One region of the Nocardioides sp. NPDC006303 genome, then DNA from elsewhere that is predicted to be linked to it. Evidence: riboswitches for the same ligand, from Rfam matches in the RefSeq annotation. Region 1 holds a riboswitch; the other holds the start of a gene.
The links. A riboswitch is a leader RNA that binds a small molecule or an ion and turns the genes downstream of it on or off. The one in region 1 is predicted to bind thiamine pyrophosphate.
Positions count from the first base shown of each region.

Region 1 (3,403 bases):
ATCTTCATCCGTCCTCCTTCATCCGGAACCGGCGCGGATCGACCGCGGGTTCCACTGACCCTGTCTCGATGTGGTCGGCCACCAGCTGCGCGATGAGCGGCGCGAGCAGGACCCCGTTGCGGTAGGCACCCGCGGCGAGCACGACGCCCGGCTCGTGGGTCGGGCCGACGAGAGGAAGGTTGTCGGCGGTCCCCGGGCGGTCGCGCGAGGTCACCTCCACCACGCTGGCGCGGTCGAGCGCCGGCACCACTCGGCGGGCGGAGTCGAGCAGCCGCCACACCCCTTCGACGGTCGGCAGCAGCGGACCGTCGCGCTCCTCGGTGCTGGCCCCGATGACCACCTCGTCGCTGTCGATCCGCGGCACCACGTAGATCTGCTCGCCGTGCGCCCAGGCTCGCACCGTCCGCTCCACCGGCTCCTGCGTCCGCACGCGCACCACGTCTCCGCGCACAGGGCGGATGAGGGAGGAGTACGGATCGGGCAGCTGCGCACCGGTCGCGATGACGGTGACCGTGTTGGTCTCGACACCGGCTCGCTGGCGCTCGCCGGGCCCGACCAGCGGAGAACCTGCGGCTCGACCAGCGGTTCCGTCGGTCGAGCCGGATTCGTGAGGAACGAACGAATCCGTGTCGAGACCAACACGGTCCCCGACCCGATCGAGCAGGGCCGCGACGACCGCACGCGGATCGACCGAATGATCCTCGGCGAGGAAGGCCCCACCGGCGACCCGGCCGAGCCCGGGTTCGCGGGCGAGCAGCTCGCGGCGTACGAGCCTCTCGTAGGAGACCCCGGCGAGATCGAGCACCGAGAGCTGCCGCTCGACCTGCTGGACGTCCCCGGCGTCGACACCGACCAGCAGGGTCCCGCGGGTGTGCACGGGCACCCCGAGCCGGGCGGCGACGTCGGGCCAGAGCGCGAGGGAGGACAGGCAGAGCCGGGTCAGATCCTCCTCGCCGTACCAGGCCTCACCGGCCGGGCTGAGCATGCCGGCCGCGGCGTACGACGCACCCGAGCCCGGCGCTGGATCGACCACCGTGACCTCGTGCCCACGACGGATCAGCTCGTCGGCCACGGAGAGCCCGACGATCCCGGCACCGAGGATCCGCACGCGCATCAGCCGACGGCTTCCACGAGCTCCTTCGCGGCCTGAAGTGGGTCGGGTTGTCGCCAGAGCCCGCCGATCACGGCGACCCCGTGGGCGCCGGCGGCGCGTACGGCGCCGGCGGACTCGGTCGAGATCCCGCCGATCGCGATCAGCGGGAGGACACCGGCAGCGTCTGAGACCGCGGATACCCCCAGCGGGTCGGGAAGCCCGGCCTTGGAGGTGGTGGCGAAGATCGGCCCGAAGCCGGCGTAGTCCGCGCCCGCCGCGGCAGCCGCCTCGACCGCGGCACGGTCCCGGCAGGTCGCGCCGATGACCAGCCCCGGCGCGACCGCGTCGGCGATCCGCCGGGCCTCGGCCAGCGGAAGGTCGGAGGCACCGAGGTGGACGCCATGCGCACCGGACGCGAGCGCCACGTCGAGCCTGTCGTCGACGACCACACAGGCCTCGTACGCACCCACCCGCTCGATCACGGTCGCCGTCAGGGCGAGCAGCTCCCGGGTGGTCGCGGCCTTGTCGCGCACCTGGAAGCCGGCGACGCCGAGCTCCGCGAAGGCAGGCAGCAGCGCGAGATCTTCGCTCGAGGAGACCAGGCAGAAAATACGTGGAAGAGGCACAACCAATCACTTCCTTCGCCGGCATGATCCGGATCAGGTGTAACGGTCGGAGCGGCTCCAGCTCCCTCTCAGCCCGCTGCCGCGGACTCCCGTGTGGACGTCTCCGACCATAGCGCGCACCACCGAGAACCCCCCAGCCCTAGGCCCATCCAGCGGGATACCTCTGGTAGGTCGAGATCCGCGGCGCCGTCGCCTCGTCGCCCCTGACCCCCGCGACGAGCCGATCGTGTCGATCGACGATCGCGGCGCGCGAAGGTCTGGCGCCGCGATGTGACGTGCCCTACAGTCTTCCCTGAGCGATTGATTCTGCCGATACAAGCGTTGATTCGATCATAAACGATCACTCAGGCCGTGTCGGCCCGACCTCGACTTCGGAGCGAAGACATGCAGACGACGTCCATCACCACGCCCGACACCAAGCTCGCTACCGGGTTCTCCCGGCGCAGCGTCCTGGGCTCCGCCGCCGCAGTGGGCGGGGCCGCCCTGGGCATCGGCGCCCTCACCGCCGGCGCCACCCCGGCGCGGGCCGCCGGCCAGCGCACCATGGTCAACCAGGCCTTCGAGGCGCACGAGATCGTCCGCATCGGGCTGATCGGCCTCGGCAACCGCGGCTTCGGCATGGCCCGTGGCTGGGCCGACATCCCTGGCGCGCAGGTGGTCGCGGTGTGCGACATCCGCGCCGACCGCGCCACGCGGGTGGCCGACGACCTCGTCGCGCGCGGCAAGACCCGCCCCAAGGAGTACGGCGGCAAGCGTGGCTCCTTCAAGCAGATGCTCGACCGCGAGGAGCTCGACCTCATCTACATCGCCACCCCCTGGGAGTTCCACTACGACCAGGCGCGGACCTCGATGCTGGCCGGCGCGCACGTCGCCGTCGAGCTGCCCATCGCCACGCAGCTCAACGAGCTGTGGGACCTCGTCAACACCTCCGAGATGACCCGGAAGCACCTGCTGCTCGCCGAGAACTGCAGCTACGGCCGCAACGAGCTGGCGATGCTCAAGATGGCGCACGAGGGGGTCTTCGGCGACATCACCCACGGCGCCGGCGGCTACCTGCACGATCTGCGAGCCCTGCTGTTCAACGACGGCTACTACACCGACGACTGGCGGCGCCTGTGGCACACCCGCAGCACCGCCAGCTTCTACCCGATGCACGGCCTGGCGCCGATCGCTGCCGCGATGGACGTCAACCGCGGCGACCGAGCCGTCACGCTGGCCGCCACCGCGACCGCGCCGCGGGGCCTGGCCGACTACCGCGAGCGCTTCGTCCCCCGCGACCACCGGTCGTGGAAGGAGGAGTACATCAACGGCGACCGCATCAGCTGCGAGATCACCACTTCCGGGGGTCGCACCATCAGCGCCGAGCACAACGTGAGCCAGCCCCGGCCCTACAGCCGCATCAACAGCATCGAGGGCAGCCGCGGCCTGTTCGAGGACTACGTCGGCGGCGACTCGACCGGCGCCCGCGTCTACGCCGAGCCGCTGCACAGCGGCGACACCTGGCGCGGCTTCAAGGAGCTGCGCCAAGAGTTCGACCACTGGCTCTGGAAGGAGCTCGAGGACGAAGCCTCCGGCAGCGGTCACGGCGGCATGGACTACATCCTGCAGTGGCGCCTCATCCAGACGATGCGCGCCGGGCTGGTCCCCGACATCGACGTCTACGACTCGGCCATGTGGTGCTCAC
Region 1 covers NZ_JBEXRR010000050.1:15,472-18,874, forward strand. The annotation lists gene thiS (sulfur carrier protein ThiS) at 1-8, opposite strand, end outside; gene thiO (glycine oxidase ThiO) at 5-1,114, opposite strand; gene ABZY89_RS26155 (thiamine phosphate synthase) at 1,114-1,719, opposite strand; TPP riboswitch at 1,713-1,822, opposite strand; gene ABZY89_RS26160 (Gfo/Idh/MocA family oxidoreductase) at 2,104-3,403, shown strand, end outside.

Region 2 (3,403 bases), on a different contig from region 1:
GCAGCGCCGGCAGCGTGATCGTCAGCAGGACCCGCGCCGGCGAGGCACCCAGCGCGGCAGCGGCCTCCCCGGGACGCGGGTCGAGCGACTCCCAGGCCGCACCGACCGCACGGATCACCACCGAGGCGTTGAAGAACACCAGCCCGAGGATGATCGCGGTCGGCGTCCCGTCGAGCCCCAACCCGGCCAACAGCCCGGCCTCGCCGATGAGCTCGCGGAAGGCGACCCCGACGACGACCGTGGGGAGCACGAACGGCACCAGCAGCCCCGCCCGGATGATCCGCTGCATCGGAAAGCTCAGCCGATAGAGCGCGAACGCGGCCGGCAGCCCGAGCGCGACGCTCAGCACCGTCGCCAGCCCCGAGGACCACAGCGTGAACCAGAGCGCCCGCTGGATCTCCGGGCGCCCGAGGATCCTGGTCACGACCGAAGGATCGAAGGATCCCTCGAAGAACAGGCCGCGCTGCACCATCCCGATGACCGGCAGGACGAAGAAGACCGCCAGCACGGCCACCGGGAGAGCGGCGAGCGCGACCAGGGTCCCGATTCGCCGGGTCACAGCACGACGGGTGGAGCTCACTGCGCGATCGTGTCACTCCAGGTCGCCAGCCACGCTTCCCGGTTCTCGTCGATCTCCTCAGGCTCGACCGAGAGCGGCGAGGTCGGCTGCTGCGCGAACTTCGCCCAGTCGGCGGGCAGCTCGACGCCGGAGGAGACGGGGAACACGTACATGCTCTCCGGCAGCGCCCCCTGCACGCTGTCGGAGAGCATGAAGTCGATCAGCGCCTTGGCGCCCTCGGGGTGGTCGGCGCCCACGAGCACGCCGGCGTACTCGACCTGTCGGAAGCACGTGTCCAGCAGCGCCTTGGTCGTCGTCTTGCCGTCCTTGACGGTGAAGGCCGGCGAGGAGTCGTACGACACGACGATCGGTCGCGTCCCCTTGCCGCCGCCCTGGGTGAAGTCGGAGTAGTAGGCCTGGTCCCAGCCGTCGACGACCTTGGTGCCGTTGTCCATCAGCTTGCCCCAGTAGTCGGCCCAGCCGTCCTCGCCGTACTCGGCGACGGTCGCCAGCAGGAACGCCATCCCCGGCGTCGACGTCGCCGCGCCGGGGGTCACGAAGAGATCCTTGTACGCAGGCTCGGCCAGGTCGTCGAGCGACTCCGGCGGCGCCAGCTTCTTGGCCGCGAACCACTCGGTGTCGATGTTGACGCACACGCTGCCGTTGTCGACCGGGGTGAGGAAGTGCTTGTCGTCTCCCGGGAGGTTGAACTCGTCGACCCCGGCCGGGACCGTCTTCGGCGTGTAGGCCTCCAGTGCGCCCTGGTCGATCGCGCGGCTGGCGAAGGTGTTGTCGACGCCGAAGACCGCGTCACCGTCGGGGTTGCCGGTGTCCATGGCGATCTTGGTGGTCAGCTCGCCACCGTCGCCCGCATGCCGGATCTCGGCCGTGTAGCCGGTCTTCTCGGTGAACTCGGCCAGCACCTCCTTCGGCAGCGTGAAGCTGTCGTGGGTCAGCAGCACGACCGACTTGTCGTCGGAACCGCTCGACGGCTCGGCGTCCGGCTCGGCGGGGCTGCCCCCGCATGCGGACAGCAGCAGCGCCGAGATAGCAGTGGCAGCGATGGCAGGCGTACGCATGCGCATTCCTGACTCCCTTCGCCGGTATCAACCGGAGCAGGTTCGGAGGGTCTGCGGCGCTGTTCGCCGCACTCTCAGGCCTTCCGGCCTCCCCTGTCTGTTCCCGCCAACACTACTGGTTGCGAGAATCCACCCATGACCGACGTCGCCATCTCGTCCTTCGACGACCTTTCCCCGAAGACCGCGTACGCCCTGTGGCGGCTGCGCCAGGAGGTCTTCATCGTCGAGCAGGACTGCCCCTACCTCGATCTGGACGGTCGCGACCTCGAGCCCGGGACGCGTCACGTGGTGCTGAGCGACGGCGACCAGCTCGCCGGCACCGCCCGCATCCTCGACGACGGCGACGTGTGGCGGATCGGCCGCGTCGTCCTCGCCCCGACGCACCGCGGCAGGGGCCTGGCCGACGTGATCATGAAGGCCGCCGTCGAGGCCGTCACCGACCGCGACGTCGTCCTCGACGCTCAGACGCCGCTGGCCGGCTGGTACGCCAAGTTCGGGTTCGTGAAGGACGGCGAGGAGTTCCTCGAGGACGGCATCCCGCACACCCCGATGCGGCACAGGGGCTGAACAATCAAGACAAGATCACAGGCGCGCCCGCCCTGACCTAACTGGGTCGCGAAGAACTCGGTCAGCCTTGGCGAAGGGGAAACCTTGATCCAAGATCTCGCAGCAAGACACTGTCCTCACGAAGGCGCGTAACCGCGCTGGATCCCTCGTCTTCAATTCGAAGGTAAACACTTCCATTTCCCAACGCGTACGCGTCATACACGTACGGCGCCACAGAAGCGAAGCTCGCCCATGAGCGTTCGTCATCCATATCCAGATCTCCCGTGGTGCCATATCCGTCTCGGTCAATCTTCGTCGCGGGGAGGCTACGAAGATATTCGACATCCGGTAGCACAGCATCGGGGTATGCGACGGTGGAAGGAATATCACAGGCATACGTATGCACGTACGGAAAGTGCGCCAGGACGAATGCAGTGATTCGCTCGCGACGTTCAGCATCGGAGATGCCGTCGGGAATATTGAGAGCATACGTTCGCCGGCGATGCCGTTTACGCGAGAACAGTGTCACGCGATAAGCCGCTCATCAGAGATTTTTTGTCGGACTAGGAACCACCACCGGCGGGACAACTGCCGTCCCCTCACCTGTCGACCGGAGCGAACAGGACGCTGGTCTCGGTCTCCTCACGGGTGGCCTGACCGCGGGCGGCCAACAGCTCGAGGTGGGCCTTGGTCTCCATGACCGCGAGGCCGGCGTTGAAGAAGTCGAGCTCGGCGAAGGCGCGCTCGTGGCGGGTCCAGCCGAGGTCGTTGGCGACCTCGAGCGCGGAGCGCCGACCGGCCTTCAGGGACGCCAGCGACTGGGCGAGCCGCGACTCGTGATGGGCCAGGAGCTCGTCGACGCGGGCGTGCGAGGACGGGGCGACCGGCCCATGGGCGGGGAGAAGTCGCAGGTCGGGCAGGGTGCGGACCTTGGTCAGCGAGGCCATGAAGTCGCCCAGCGGGTCGATGACCGGCACCGGCTCGAAGCCGATGGACGGCGTGATCGTGGGCAGCACGTGGTCGCCGGCGAACAGGACCGAGCCGGCCAGATCGGCAAAGACGTAATGGCCCTGGGTGTGCCCGGGGGTGTGCACGGCGTCGAGGTCGCGGCCGGCCACGTCGAGGCGTACGTCGCCCTCGAGCCATCGGTCGGGCATCCGCCAGTGGGACAGGTCGGGCATGGGCGGCGGGTTCGCCGCCCACTCCGCGGCCAGCTCGT
Region 2 covers NZ_JBEXRR010000001.1:119,194-122,596, reverse strand. The annotation lists gene ABZY89_RS00595 (ABC transporter permease subunit) at 1-580, opposite strand, end outside; gene ABZY89_RS00590 (thiamine ABC transporter substrate-binding protein) at 577-1,638, opposite strand; TPP riboswitch at 1,635-1,743, opposite strand; gene ABZY89_RS00585 (GNAT family N-acetyltransferase) at 1,774-2,205, shown strand; gene ABZY89_RS00580 (MBL fold metallo-hydrolase) at 2,784-3,403, opposite strand, start outside.
Region 2: it holds a riboswitch for thiamine pyrophosphate, as region 1 does, so the genes downstream of both, ABZY89_RS00590 (thiamine ABC transporter substrate-binding protein) here and ABZY89_RS26155 (thiamine phosphate synthase) in region 1, are expected to answer to the same signal.